DNA from 2 places in the Novosphingobium sp. ES2-1 genome. Region 1 is predicted to be linked to the other one. Evidence: predicted binding sites of a transcription regulator. Region 1 holds the regulator's gene; the other holds the start of a gene.
The links. The regulator LexA, encoded in region 1, represses DNA repair genes until DNA is damaged. The targets are predictions, from matches to a motif close to GTTCCNCNCTTGTTCT.
Positions count from the first base shown of each region.

Region 1 (7,487 bases):
ATTGCCGCACTGTTGGCGCTTGGGGCCATCGCCATCCTTGCCCTGCTGGCGATCAATGCCGAGAAGCGGCCTCACCTGCGCCTCGCCGTGGCAGGACTGGCGATCATGGTGGCTGCCGGCGAGGTCACCATCTGGACGCGCTCCGCGCTGGTGGGGCAACCGGGCATAGCGAGACCGCAGGTTTCGGGTCTTTCCGGAGAAGTTCTTGAACGACGGGAGGAGCCGGCAAAGGCGCGCGCGCGCCTCGTATTGCGGGTGATGCTGGATGGCCTGGCCGATCCTGTCCGCGTGCGGGTCAACCTGCCTTACGACAAGGATCCGGGCGATGTGGCTGAGGGTGCCCGGATCGTCCTGCGTGCGCGGCTGATGCCGCCAGCCGCTCCCATGCTTCCGGGCGCGTACGATTTTGCTCGCAGGGCCTGGTTCGATGGCCTTGCAGCGACGGGAACGGTGCTGGGCGATGTGCGCGAGTGGTCGGAAGATCAGATCGTGATACCACGCTTCGCAGCTTGCAGAAGTCGCTGGCCGAGCATGTCCGCTCACGGTTGACCGGATCGGCGGGGACAATTGCGGCCGCATTTGCCAGCGGGGATCGCGGGGCGATTGCTGCCAGCGATGAAGACGCCATGCGCGATGCGGGACTGACCCACCTCCTGTCGATCAGCGGCTTGCATGTCAGCGCGCTGGTGGGGGCCGTCTATTGGCTGGTTGCGCGCTTGCTCGCGCTCTTTCCCTGGGTTGCGCTCAGGATCCGCGTGCCTCTTGCAGCTGCGCTGGCAGGCGCCCTGGCAGGATTTGGCTATACCTTGCTGACCGGAGCGGAAGTGCCCACCATCCGGTCGTGCATCGGGGCATTGCTTGTCCTTGGTGCGCTGGCCTTGGGACGCGATCCACTATCGATGCGAATGGTCGCGGTTGGCGGCTTTGTCGTCATGCTGTTCTGGCCCGATGCCGTCCTTGGCCCCAGCTTCCAGATGAGTTTCGCGGCCGTGATTGCGATCATCGCCTTTCACTCGGCGGGCCCGGTCCGCTCGTTCCTCACCGGTGAACACCATGGGCCCCTGGTCCGGGCTGGGCGAAGCTTCGTAATGTTGCTGGCTACCGGCATGGTCATTGAACTCGCACTGATGCCAATCGGCCTGTTCCATTTTCATCGCGCTGGCGTTTATGGCTCGCTGGCAAACGTCATTGCCATTCCGCTGACCACTTTCGTGACCATGCCGCTGATCGGCTTGGCCCTGGTGTTTGATCTCGCAGGCCTTGGCGCACCGGTTTGGTGGCTGGTTGGCAAGTCCCTCGATCTGCTGCTGGCGCTGGCACACTTCGTGGCATCACAACCCGGCTCAGTAACTGCAATGCCGCCCTTCGAAACATGGAGCTACGCGCTGTTCCTCGTCGGCATGTTGTGGCTGGCACTCTGGGTGGGCAAGGTGCGCCTTCTTGGCACCATACCCGCCGGTCTTGCCATCACCGCCATGGTCCTGACGCCGCGGCCCGATGTGCTTGTCACCGGTGATGGCCATCATGTCGGCATAGCCGGCGAAGGATCGGACCTGATCGTCCTGCGCATGGGAAGGGGCGATTACATGCGGGACAACTTGCTCGAACTTGCCGGAATGGAAGGCAGCCTTCGTCGCCTCGATGAATGGCCGGGTGCTCGCTGCAATGAAGACTTCTGCGTTGCAGTCGTGCTAAGAAACGAACGGCGTTTTACGCTCCTGATGGCCCGCAGCCGAAACTACATTGACGACATGGCGCTTGCGGCGGCCTGCGAGCGGGCCGACATCGTCATTGCCGAGCGACGCCTTCCGGCATCGTGCCGCCCGCGTATGCTGAAGGCAGACCGACCCAATCTCGCCAATACGGGAGGCATATCCATCGATCTTGCCTCTGGCCGGATTCGCACCGTAGCGGAAACGCAGGGCCAGCATGGTTGGTATCGCTGGCCAGTACCGCGCCCGACGCTCAGCCAAACGCACCTCCACGACGCCGGAGCCGAAACGCCAGATGCGTCTGATGCAACCGTGCCGGTAACGGCGCCAGTGGCTTCCAAGCGATGAATGCGACCCAGGGCGGTCCATTCCCTTGTCCGGCGGGCGATAATCTTGGAGCAGCGCTCCATTCCGCCAGACTTGCCGGGCGAACCTGACGTTCGCCCGGCTCAATTCATCAGGGGAGGACCCAGCGCACCGAACCGACGTAGCTCCCCGCAGTCGGCATGCCGTCGCTGCCAAGTGCAGGAGTGAACCGCGCCCGCGCGCTGACTTTCGTGCATGTCGCTGCATCAAGGTCAGGAGACCCGCTCGATCCGGTAATCTCGCATCCCGTGACGCGGCCATCCACGCCTATCGAGAGCCGAAAGCGGGTTAGTCCTTCCCTTTCCTCTCTGATTGCGGCCGAGGGATAGTCGCGGTCCGAGACCCATGAGCCCGGCGATCCCTTCGGCGATGCTGTGCGCACGGCAAAGCTCGGCGAGGGAGAGGGGCGGGGCTCGGGCAGGACGTTCGGGATAGGGTCGACTGGTGTGATCGGGATGACCTCGATATCCCGGACTGTGCTTGAAGGATCCACCGGCGTAATCGCGATGTCGGGGCGGGGGGCCACCAGCGAGCGGCTGTCAGGCTGTGGGGAAGGTTTCACGTCCGGCGGCGGCACGACAGGCGTTACCTTCACCTCCTCGTCCTCCCACTGCTTGGCAGGAAGTCGGTCCGTCAGGATCGTGACCATGCTGTTGGCGAACCCTGAAGCAATCGCCCAGATCGCCACTCCATGAAGCAGCCCGACCGCGATGAAGGTCTGTGTCTGCCTGCGTCTCGTATTCTCGATTGCATAAGCCATTGGCAACACCTCTTCCGTTGCCGACGCCCCATGTTCTGGCGGGCCGTCCCGGAAAGGGGCGCCCCATGGCGGGGCATTCGGTAACAGCGGATACTATACCTCACACTGGACCACATCCAGAAGAATCTCAACCAAATCGATTGATATTTGCCATAACTTGCTGATGCAAAAAAGCCGCCGCGCATTTCCTGCGCAGCGGCCTTTGTCATCAGGCACGCCCGATGGCCGGGCGCTATGTTGCAACAAACGTCAGTGGTAGCGCCGCAACAAGCCTGCAAGCTTGCCCTGCACGGTCACCTCGTCGGGGCGATAGAACTGAGGATCATAGGCAGCGTTGGCGGGATCCAGCCGAACCATGCCCTTTTCGTGATGGAGATACTTGAGCGTGGCCTCTTCCCCGCGCACAAGTGCAACCACGATCTCGCCATCGCGCGCCATATCGGTCTTGCGGACAAGCGCGTAATCGCCATCGAAGATCCCGGCTTCAACCATCGAGTCACCGGACACTTCGAGTGCGTAATGCTCTCCTGCGCCCAGTAGCGCGGCAGGAACCGGCAGGGTCGCCGTCGTCTCAAGCGCTTCGATTGGCACACCGGCTGCAATCTTGCCGTGCAGCGGCAGCTCGATCACGTCGTTTGCCGCCACAGGCACGGGAGGCGCTTTTGGTGCAGGACGAAGCGCCGTGACGCTTCCGCCCGTTGCTCCACCATCTGCATTGGCAATCTGCCGAACGGCGCTCTGCTTGCCCACCGCGCTGTCTGGCTGGCGGAGGACTTCGAGTGCCCGTGCGCGGTTGGGGAGGCGGCGGATGAAGCCACGCTCTTCAAGCGCCGAGATCAGCCGGTGGACGCCCGACTTGGACTTCAGATCGAGCGCTTCCTTCATCTCCTCGAACGAGGGGGAGATGCCCGACTCTTCAAGCCGGACCTGAATGAAGGTGAGCAGTTCGTGCTGCTTGCGCGTCAACATCGGCGGCCACTCCGCAATGCGCGGCTTCGAGGCAAAGCCGCTGGTCTTTCATGGACCGGGAGTGAATGTTCCATCCCGGCGAACGAATGCGGAACGGATAAGCAACCTGTTGCGACTCGTCAAGCAATTCCGCCATTTTCGAGGAGGTAGATAGGAACATCCGTTCCGGCCGGTTTGGCCTCGGCCCCTGCTTCACGCACGGCCAACGCGTTGGCCCTTGAAAGTGGAGAGAGCGCTCCGGAATCCTGGAGCGGGTCGAGCCTTACCGACGCTCCGTCCCATATCGCGCGCAGGAACTCCATTCGGCTCCCGCCCTGCGCCAGTGGCTCTGCAAGCCGGGCTGGGACGGCTTTTGGCAAAGGCGCACTCGCGCCGAGCATCGCTCTCAACAGGGGGAGCATGAACAGGTAGGCCGTGACGAAGGCCGAGGCGGGATTGCCGGGCAGGCCGAGAATGATCTGGGATCCACGCGTTGCCACCAGCAGCGGCTTGCCCGGCTTGATGCCGATGCGCCAGAAGTCGATCGAGGCGCCAACGGCCTCGAGCGCCGGGCGAACGAGATCGTGATCCCCGACTGACGCCCCGCCGCTTGTGACGATGATGTCCGAGTTGTTTGCCGCGTCCAGCGCGCGGACCAATTCTGCGAGTTCGTCCGCCACAGGACCGGCATGGCGGATATCGACCGGCAGGGAGGCGGCCATCGCACAGAGCATCGGCCCGTTGCTGGCGGGAAGCTGGTGCAGGTCGGGCAGGTGGCCGGGAGCAACCAGTTCGTCGCCGCTGTCGATGACGGCCAGGCTGACACGCCGGCGCACGGGGAGATGGCTGTGGCCACCGGCGATGGCGAGCGCGATTTGCGCAGGGCTAATGCGGCTACCCGCAGAGATCAGCGTTTCGCGAGAGCTGAAATCCATGCCTGCGGGTCGAACGTGGCGCGAAGCGGGCTGCGGTGGCTCGCCGGTCAAGCTCAGCTCGTTGCCGTTGCGCGCGCTGTCCTCCTGAAGCATCACCATGTCCGCGCCTTTGGGCAGTATGGCGCCAGTGCTGATGCGGGTGGCTTCACCGGGGCCGACCTCGCCGCCGAAGGGGTGGCCGGCCGCGCTTTCACCGATCACGCGCCACGGGCCCGGAAGATCGGCGCTGCGCATGGCATAGCCGTCCATCGCCGAAAGGGCTGCCGCTGGCTGCGTGCGCCGGGCAAGGAGGTCCTCGGCGAGGTAATGGCCAAGGCATTCGGCAACCGAGCGATGCTCCAGCGGAAGCGAGGGGGCGAGCGCGAGCAGGCGGGCCTGCGCCTCGGCGAGGGGCAGTGGCGGCGCTTTCATTCCGGAGCGCGCCAGGTTCCGGACTTGCCGCCCCGCTTCTCGATCAGACGGACACTTTCGATCACCATGCCTTTGTCGAGAGCCTTGGCCATGTCGTAGATCGTCAGCAGGGCGAGGCTCACCGCCGTCAACGCTTCCATTTCTACGCCCGTGCGACCGGTCAACGAAGCGGTGGCGGTGCATTCGATGCCGTCGGCTATGAAGGCGAAATCGATGTTGACCGCATCGAGCGCCAGCGGATGGCAGAGCGGGATGAGGTCGCCGGTCCTTTTCGCCGCCATGATCCCGGCAATCCGCGCTGGGCCAAGCACATCGCCTTTCGGAGCATTGCCGGACCTGATCGCCTCGAGCGTGGCGTCAGACATGCGGATCATACCACGCGCAATCGCGACGCGGTGCGTCTCGGTCTTGCCGCCGACGTCGACCATGCGAGCGGTGCCATTCGAATCGAGATGGGTGAGGTCGTTCATCGTTGTCCCTGGAATGCTGAATGGGGGTTTACGGGGTTTACACTGTCCAGAGAGAACTGCGGAACGGGAGTTGGAACGCAGTTTTGGCGCGGATTTCCGGGGCTTTCAAGGTGCTTCGCTGACAGTCGGCACCATGGCAAAAACCTGCCCTGTAGGAAAGCGTTTCCAATCCGAAGTGACTACATATTGGGATTTCGTTAGCCTTCTGCCGCAATAAGCACATTGATGAATACTGTGCAGAACAAGAAGCGTGTTGCCATCATGATTGATGGCGAGAACGTGCCCGCAAGCACGATGTCAAAGATTGAAGCGATCGCAACGTCGTTGGGGGACGTGCAGTTGCGCCGTGTCTATGGAAACTTTGCAAACGGGGCGAATGGCGAATGGATAGACCATTCCAAAGACCATCCGCTCGATGTGAGACAGGTTACACCTTCAAAGAACAAGAAGAACACCACCGACATCGCCTTGGCTGTCGAGACAGTCGAAATCGTCCTGCGCAAGGGGTTTGATTGCGTCTGCATTGCATCGAATGACCGTGACTTTCAGCCACTTGTCGAATTTCTGCGCAGGGAGGGCGCCGAAGTGCATGGTTTCGGCGGTGATGCCGCTGACCTGAAACTCCGAAACAGTTGCTCGAAATACCATATCGTTCTGAACACGAGGAAGGCTGCCGCAACATCCTCTGAGAAAGTCGAGAAACCAACGGCAGCTGCGACCAAAGCCAAGCCCCCGCAAGAGCCGTCCAAATCGGAAGCCGCCAACTGGGCCAAAGTCAGGGAAGCTTTGAACGAGTTGGCCAGCCAGCGGGAATGGGTGGCATTGCCGGAGCTCGCTACCGTCCTGAGCAAGGCGAAGCTCCAACCCGCCTCGTTCGGATCAAGGAGCTGGCTGCAAGTGTTCAAGAAGGACGGCCGCTTCGCCGTTGAAAAGATTGCGGGTTCCACCCAATCGCAGGTGCGGTTGGTGGCCTGACGTCACTTGCCGCCCTGCCAGCGCTCGCTATTGTCCCAAGTGTCAATAACGGGAGCGGTGGATGCGGAAGCGGTGGGTTTTGTTAGGAGCGGTCGTGCTGGCCGGAGGTGCCGGGTTTGCCTCGCTTGACAAGGAAACGCGGGGAATTCTTCTTGCGCTACCGACCAATGCCGACGTGCTGTCTTGGCGGGAAGGGCAGCGTGATGCGGCTTTCCGGGCGATGGACAGGTTGCCGTTTCTGGCCAAGGCCAACACGATTGCGCCTGCGGCCGAACCTTTGCCTCTTCCAGCAGGCAAGCCGCTGACCGTGCCGGGACTGGACGAATACATGGCAAGCCAGCGCACGGCGGGGTTGGTGATCGTGCAGGATGGCAAAGTGCGATTGGAGCGCTACGGGCTGGACTTCGATGCCAAGGGTCGTTGGACCAGCTTTTCGGTGGCGAAGTCATTCACCTCGACCCTTGTCGGCGCAGCCTTGCAGGATGGCGCGATCAGGAGCCTGGACGACAAGGTCAGCCAGTATATTCCTGGCCTCAAGGGCAGCGCTTACGATGACGTGAGCGTGCGACAGCTGCTGACCATGTCATCAGGCGTACGCTGGAACGAGGATTACGAAGACCCGAAGTCGGATGTTGCCGAGTTCAATCGGGCCCAGCCGGAGGACGGCCTCGATGCCACCGTCAGCTATATGCGCAAGCTGCCGCGCGCCCATCCGCCCGGGGAGGTGTGGCATTACAACACTGGCGAGACCAACCTGATCGGCGTGCTTGTGAGTTCGGCCACCGGCAAGTCATTGTCCGCCTATTTGCAGGAGAAGGTCTGGCAACCTGCCGGAATGGAAGCCGAGGCGACGTGGCTGTTGGGGAAGACCGGGCTCGAGATCGGTGGTTGCTGTCTGCAGGCCGCGACA
Region 1 covers NZ_CP063445.1:1,458,725-1,466,211, forward strand. Annotated here, with positions in the region: gene IM701_RS21840 (DUF4131 domain-containing protein) at 1-549, shown strand, start outside; gene IM701_RS06950 (ComEC/Rec2 family competence protein) at 471-2,060, shown strand; gene IM701_RS06955 (energy transducer TonB) at 2,170-2,838, opposite strand; gene lexA (transcriptional repressor LexA) at 3,088-3,807, opposite strand; gene IM701_RS06965 (molybdopterin molybdotransferase MoeA) at 3,927-5,132, opposite strand; gene moaC (cyclic pyranopterin monophosphate synthase MoaC) at 5,129-5,602, opposite strand; gene IM701_RS06975 (NYN domain-containing protein) at 5,828-6,577, shown strand; gene IM701_RS06980 (serine hydrolase) at 6,639-7,487, shown strand, end outside.

Region 2 (7,487 bases), 550 kb from region 1:
GCTGTCGCCGGCGGAGCGCGAGACGACGTCGATTTATGCTTCGGGCCGGGCGCTACGCGGTGAAGTCAACGAGGCCGTCCAGACCGGCTTGAAGGCCAATGGCGAACTGGGGCCAGGGTCGATGCGGCTCGGAACCCTCTCGCGCATCAACGTGACGCGCGAGGAACTGCGCTATGCACGCAGCTACGCAGCCGGCACGGTGGTCGAGGTCGACCGGCGCCAGCGAGCCCAGGGTCTGCGGCCCGGGCGCTATCGGGTGGTCGAAACCGACATAGCGCGGGAGCGGGTCAGCCTCGAGAACGAGCGTGGCCGCTGCTTCGAATTCCGGCCCGGCCAGTTGCGGCCGCAAGGCGAGCAGGATCCGCTGCGCCTGTTCGAAGTTCGCACCCTCGACATCCATGCGGGTGACCGGATCCGCTGGACCGAGACTGATCACAAGCGTGGCCTCCTCAATGCCGATCAGGCGCGCATCACCGCTATCGACGGCAAATCCGTCACGGTGAAGACTTCGCTCGGGGCCGAGCACACGCTTGGGCGCGATGATCCGATGCTCGAACGGCTCGATCTCGCCTATGCACTCAATGCCCACATGGCGCAGGGCCTGACTTCCGATCGGGGGATCGCGGTCATGGACAGCCGCGAGCGTAATCTGGCGAACCAGCAAACCTTCCTGGTGACGGTCACCCGCTTGCGCGATGGATTGACGCTGTTCGTCGATAACGCCGGCAAGCTCGAGGCCGCAGTCGAACGCAATCCGGGAATGAAGCGCTCGGCTCTGGAGACCGTCGATCTCCTGCGCGACGCCGCCGCGCGAGGCCAGGCGAAGGACCGGGCGCCGGCACCGGCACCTGCGCGCGAACCGCCGGAACTGGACCGCTCGCTCACCAAGCCTTTCGAGATCGGAATCTGACCGGCCTTTCCGCATCCATCCGCATGCGGCTGATTGACTAAAAGTTCTATATTTGTTCTCATGGCGATCATGCCCCGAATCGCTGACGATGTCCTGCTGACCCATCTTGAAGTTGCGCTCGCCGCGGCGCCCGAGCCGACGCTCGCTGGTCTGAATGCCGATGATCCGCGCGCGCAGCGCAGCGCCCGTGTCGATCTTGCGCGGCATCTGGTCGAGAGGATGCGTGGCTTCGTTATCGAGGGTGATAGCTATGCCAGCGGCGGGATTCAGTCCTGCCTGTTTCCGGGCGACCTGGCGCCGATCGGGTAACCCGGATGTTGGGCGACGCTCCGCTCATTGCAGCGGTGTATCGCCATCTTTTCCGGTCAACTGCGCAATCCGTCGGGCGATAGCCTGCCAGGTTTGGATGCCTGCCTCGTCGCCGGCCAGCGCCAGGGCGCCAATCTGTTCGGCAACATGGAGCGGGGCCTTGTCGCCATGCGTCGTCAGCACCTGATTGGCACAAGCCCAGAGTTCCCACTCGCTGAGCATCAGCGGAAGTGTCCGGCGAGCCCGAGGAGCAGGGCGATGAAGCCGTAGCCCACGAACGCTGCGGTCAGCAGATATTCGATGTTGAGCCTGAGCCGGCGCCTGAATCTGCCGGGGCGGGGCTGTCCTGCCGGCCAAATCTGATCGCAGACGATCCCGTTGAACCCGGCACGCTGGGACATTGCGTTGCGCCAAGGGCCCAGCACCGATGCCGAGCCGGGCTACATCGCCTTCGGCGACGCCCTCGACGAGTGGCGGGCAATCCTCGACGAGCTCGGTTACATCACCGATTAACGAACGATCTCGTGGTCGATAATTCGATGATACGCCTAGCTGCCGGGATCGGCGAGCTTCAGGATCTCGTTCATCCAGTAATCGAGACCCTCGGGGCTCCGGTTCAGGAGAACGAGCGCGGTGTCGCGGGTGACGAGTTCGAGATAATCGGCGTGAACGCCGGCGCTGGTCACGGTCAACTGTTTGGGCAGCGTCGGGAGCAGCACGACCTCGCGGTCGCGGGTCGCTGCAAGGCTTGTCGCGACGATAAGTGCCAGGCCGAGGCCAGTGCTGGTCAGCGCCAGGAGGTTGCGTTGGCGCAGCAGGGACTGCTGACGCTCGTGCGAAATGTCGGCAAACATGGGTCTCTCCCCTCAACCGGCAAGCAGGCGGCAGTGGGAAGGCGGCGTCGACCTCAGGCCCAGAAACCCGGCCGGCAGATACCAATATGCGGCATGGGCTACCCAGGAGCTGGCGCGTCCTGCTTTTGCCTTTCGCAGCGCGAACCAGGCGCCGAAGGCGACAACGATGCCGATGAAGATATGCTGGCTGAGGATTCCCCAGGTGAAGGGGACAATCATTCCGGCGAACTCGTCGATGGTCCAGAAGCCGATGAGCTCTGGATCGTCGAGCCGACGGGGAATGATGTAGGGGTCCGTCATCACGACGCGCCTTCCCGTGCCCGACCGTCAGATGACCGCGGTCACGACCGAAGTGACGATCGGGACACCCGTACCGACGCCGATGCCGACACCAACCGGAACCGCGACCTGCCCGAGCGAGAAGCGCCCCGAAGCGAGGCCGATCAGGCCGCCCGCGAGGCTGAGGACGGTGATGATCTTGCCGCCCGAGCCTTCGAGAAAGTCCGTGAACTTGGTCAGCGCCGGGGTGAAGGTCGTGTCGGCGCCGGCATAGGCAGCGCTGGCGGCGAGCGCTGCCAGGGCGACGGGAATGGCAAGATTGATGGCCCGAGAGAACTTGGCGGGGCCGAGGCCATTGGCACCGATGCGCCGGGGGAGGGTGAGGGACTGCATATGGAGCTCCGTCTGGAGGGGTGAACACAGCGTCTTTCGTTCGCTGTGCGTTCCACATGCATCTAGGAAATCGTTGTAGGAAAGGCTGGCGAGCTCAACCTGCCTCTTCGCGGAAGAATACGGACGGATCGATTTGATGCTGTCGGCGTGTTTGGCAGAAAACAGCGGATTATCTGTCAGATCGTGGCGGAGTTTTCCAGCCGTGCCGGCGACGATCGCCGACGACTCGATGCCTGAGAGCGATTCGCCTATAAACGAGAAGTTCTGTATATGTTCTTTTCATTTTCCTACATAAGAGCAGCCGGGATATGGCTGCGACTCACCGCTATGAATGAGGAGAATCAACCATGCATCAAACCCCATCCGTCAAGGGTCAGGCAAACGACAGCCTCGCCCGAATCCTGGCGCACGCTGTCGAAGCAGCCGACAAGCCGAGGCACCAGATCGCGCGCGAGGTCGGCATGCACAGGGAGACACTGCTGCGTGTCATGCGCGGCGAACGGCCGATCGGGCTCGACGAAGCAGCGTGCATTCTTGTCGTTTGTGGCGCCTTCCCACGGGCGACCATGATCCTTGCCCTGACCGGGCAGGAGGACCTCGCGTGCGAGTGGATGCGCAGCGAGATGGGCGAGTTCTTGGAGGAATTCTTTGGCGCCTTGCCGGTACACCTTGAGCGCACTCTGGGACGCAGGATCGCGGATTTGAGACCGCGTTGGGCGAATGGAACTTCGCAGCTCGTCGCGCGCATGCTGGCGAAGCACATCGACGATTTTGCCAACCGCGACATTGCGATGTCGTTGCCACGATGATCCAACCCGCTTCGGAGGGGACGGAGCTTTCATGACAACAGGAATGACCAATGACCGCCGCTCCCCAGAACAAAGTTTCCACTGCTCCCTGTGACGAGGCGGTGCCTTCGCCTGCCCGGCTTCTGCGCTTGCCCGAGGTGATGGCTCGGGTCGGAATGAAGCGCTCGGCCATTTATCAGCGCATAAGCGAAGGCAGGTTTCCGAAATCGCGATCGCTTGGCCCGAAATGCGCCGTGTGGGTCGAAGCGGAGATCGACGATTGGATCCGTGAGATTGCGTCGATGTGATCTCACACCTGTCGGGGGATTCGATGTGCATGGACGTCGCGGATCGATAGGATTTGCGCTCGAACCTTGCGGCTTTGGTGATGCCTTCAACGGAGCCGGCAATCCTGCGATCGGTTCACTCACTCTGACCGGGTTGGTCAGTGATCCTGCGATTGTGCTCGCCCCGAACAAGATGGATCAGCAGCATCGCCCGCTGGATTGTGGGCATGGTTCTACCGGCGATCTTCCTATGGCATTATCTCAATGATCTGGTCGCGGCGTAGAGCTGGCAGACCATCGCACGGCGGTAAGCGGGCTCGCCGTCAAGATTTGCGAAATATTGATCTGGGATTTCAAGGTTAAACGGCCAAGGCAGTTGCCGTTCCGGCACGTCAGCCCGCACGGGTGTGCGAACTTATCCCATGATTCCGTGATTTTGAGGCCAAAAGCTTTCCCTTCCGGATGAACTGAACTGCTCATGTCGCGAATGTTCAGGTACGGGCCATCGCCTTGCTGTCAGCTTGCCCCCGTCAACGGTCGACGAGGAAAGGGAACGAACATGATGCGAATGAGGGACGTGTTGTTGGCGGGCATTGCGGGACTGAGCGCGCTGGCCTCAGTCCCGACCGCGGCGTTTGCGCAAGAGCGGGTCGTGCGCGAGTATCATTCGTATTCTTACGAATCTGACAGCGACGACGACGACGATGACGGCAGGCGCGAACATCGTCGGTACCGGGACGAATACGATTATCATGAGCCAGTCGGATACGACCGCACCTACTATTACGAAGCTCGCCCCCGCTACGATCGACGCTACCGCGAAAATCGCTACTACCGCGGCGACTGCCGCACTAGCGGTACGACGGGCGCGATCATCGGCGGTGCGATAGGCGCGTTGGTCGGTCGCGGATTGGATCGCTATGGCGACCGCGCCGCAGGTACCATCCTCGGCGCCGGCGGCGGCGCGGTAATTGGGCACGAGATCGATCGAAAGCATCGCTGTTGAGGCAAGCGCTGCGACCGGGTAGCGATACCGGTTAGCCCTGTCGCTCCCGGAGCTCAACGCTTCACCCTTCAAGCGATCTTGCGTTCGGGCGATCAAACGAACGGACTGCTAGCGATCGGAGAGCCTACCGCTCAACTGTCGGGGCCCTGGCAATCCCGGGGCGCCTCACGCCGCGTGTCTCAGTCGGTGACTCTGCGCGCCGGGCCAAGCGACGGTCATCGCGCAAGAATTCAGTAGGAGTTCAAGCGCATCCGTCGACGCTACTGGGCCAATGGTTCTGGAGCAAGGGATACTCCCACGATCTTCGGCATCACCGATGACGTCATCATCCGATATCTCGGCCGGCATACCCCCAATGACGGTTTCAGTCCGCCATTTGATCCTAGCGGCCTCGGCTGCTCTGCGGCCGCACGAGCATGTTGAGCGTCGGCAGCTTGTTCTACCCTGGCATGACTTTGAGCATCGATCCCGTCGCGAAATTTGGGTGAAAAAATCACTGGATATTGCAAAGGCGTCGCAATAGCGGTAGCTGCGCCCCCAAAATCACTGAATCTGAAACGGGGGCATTGTGAAGAATTTGCGCTTGCTTACCGTCGCGGCGCTCGCGCCGCGACAGGCCGCTACTATCCTGTCGGGGCCTGCGAACCGGTCTCGTCAAACAAGACTCGCGCTGCGGATCTCCGCTATGGCCCTCGCGGCAGCTGGCCTATTGGCAGTGCCAGCGCTTGCCCAGACCGCAACAACTCGGTCCTCGGCAGAGGGTGACGATGCCGCTACCGAGGAAATTCTAGTCTACGGCCGCATTGCGCGAGATACGACGCTCTCCATTCCCCAATCGGTGGATGTTCTCGACAGAAGCCTCATCGAGTCCAGCAGCAGCGAAACCGTTGGCGATGCGCTGCGCTTCGTGCCGGGCGCCTCACGCGATGGATCAGTGCTCGATGCGTTCGGCGATACCTATCTGATCCGCGGCTTCCAGGCCAACCAGACTGTCAACGGCATCAACGCCAATGCCCTGCGCCAGGCGCGTGACACTATTGCCATCGAGCGGGTTGAAGTGCTCAAGGGTCCGGCGTCGGTGCTCTATGGTCAGCTTCAGCCGGGGGCCGTGGTCAACGTCGTCACGAAGCAGCCGCAGCGCGATTGGGCGGGCGCGGCGAGCCTCAGCTATGGCCGCTATCAGGACTGGCGGGGGACTATTGACCTCACTGGCCCGCTTGCCGCAGACGGCGACGTCCGCTTCCGCCTGACGGGCGCCTATGACGATGCCGATAGCTTCGTCGATTTCTGGCACCGCAAGCATCTCTTCATCGCGCCAACCGTCGCATTCGATCTCGGCGACGCGACCACGGTGACGATCGAGAGCCTCTACACCCGCAACAAGCTCAAGGGGTTCGTCAACGGCCTGCCGGCAGAAGGGACCGTGCTCGCCAATCCCAATGGCTCTCTGCCGCGCTCGCTCGGTCTCGCCGATCCGACTTTCGCGCCCTCGATTCGTGAGAACGCCGACGTCTCCGCGCGCGTCGAGCACCGCTTCAGCGATCGGGCGAGCTGGCGTACCGCACTTTCGTGGACGCATGAAAAGACAGATGAAGAGGGTGTGTTTGGCCTGCTGGGCTGGGAGGACGATGCCAAGCGCAACCTGATGCGCGCGGTCCTGACATCCGTTTCGAACGGCGACACCTGGACGGCGCACAGCGATCTGGCCCTGGACTTCGAAACCGGGCCGATCGCGCATGCGCTGGTGCTGGGCGGTGACTACACCTGGTTCGACCGGCACAATCTGAGCGACGTCGGGCTTGCCGCCAGCCTCGACGTCTATGATCCTGTCTATGACCTGACGGCTCGGCCCGCGACTTTTCCGCTCCCGGATTTCGGGAGCGAAACCGACGAGTCCACGCGGACGGCGGGTCTCTTTGCGCAGGATCGCATCACGCTGACCGAGCAGATCAAGTTCGTCGCTGGCGTGCGCTGGTCGCATTACCGCCAGCGGACCGAAAGCATCCAGGGCACCGGCTCGCTTAACGTCAATCGCCAGACGCAGACCGCATGGACCAGCCAGTTCGGCCTTCTCTACACGCCGGTCGAGAACGTGGCGCTGTTCGCCAACCGCACCACCTCCTTCCTTCCGGTCCAGGGCGTCACCGCTGACGGCTCGTCGCTCGAACCCGAAACCGGCACCCAATATGAACTGGGCGCGAAGGCATCACTGCTCGGCGGCAGGCTGGCGCTCAATGCTGCCCTGTTCCACCTCAAGCGAGGCGATGTCGCGGTTTCCGACCGCGACGACCCTTCCGCCCTGATCGCGATCGGCGCGCAGGTAGCCAGGGGCTTCGAACTGTCGGCGAGCGCCCGGCCGATCGAGGGGCTCAGCCTCTATGCGGGCTATGCCTATACCCGGGCGAAGACCACCGAGGACACCAACACCGCGCTGGTCGGCAAGCGCATCCGCAACATTCCGCGCCACAGCCTGGTGCTCCGGAGCGACTATGAGATTCGTAACGGAGCACTCGCGGGCCTGACGTTCGGCGCCTCGGCCACCTACACCGGCGACCGTTCCGGGGATCTTGAGGACAGCTTCGAGTTGCCCGGCTATTGGCGCGCAGATATGCAGGCAGCCTATGCGCTGACCGACAATATCAAACTGGGCGCAAGCGTCGA
Region 2 covers NZ_CP063445.1:905,447-912,933, forward strand. Annotated here, with positions in the region: gene IM701_RS21815 (ParB/RepB/Spo0J family partition protein) at 1-910, shown strand, start outside; gene IM701_RS04480 (hypothetical protein) at 980-1,219, shown strand; gene IM701_RS04485 (hypothetical protein) at 1,244-1,441, opposite strand; gene IM701_RS04490 (hypothetical protein) at 1,441-1,620, opposite strand; gene IM701_RS04495 (type IV conjugative transfer system protein TraE) at 1,768-2,073, opposite strand; gene traL (type IV conjugative transfer system protein TraL) at 2,086-2,373, opposite strand; gene IM701_RS04505 (hypothetical protein) at 2,401-2,745, opposite strand; gene IM701_RS04510 (transcriptional regulator) at 3,093-3,554, shown strand; gene IM701_RS04515 (AlpA family transcriptional regulator) at 3,605-3,841, shown strand; gene IM701_RS04520 (glycine zipper 2TM domain-containing protein) at 4,380-4,826, shown strand; gene IM701_RS04525 (TonB-dependent siderophore receptor) at 5,512-7,487, shown strand, end outside.
Region 2: the regulator LexA is predicted to act here: its motif matches at 3,007-3,022, upstream of IM701_RS04510 (transcriptional regulator).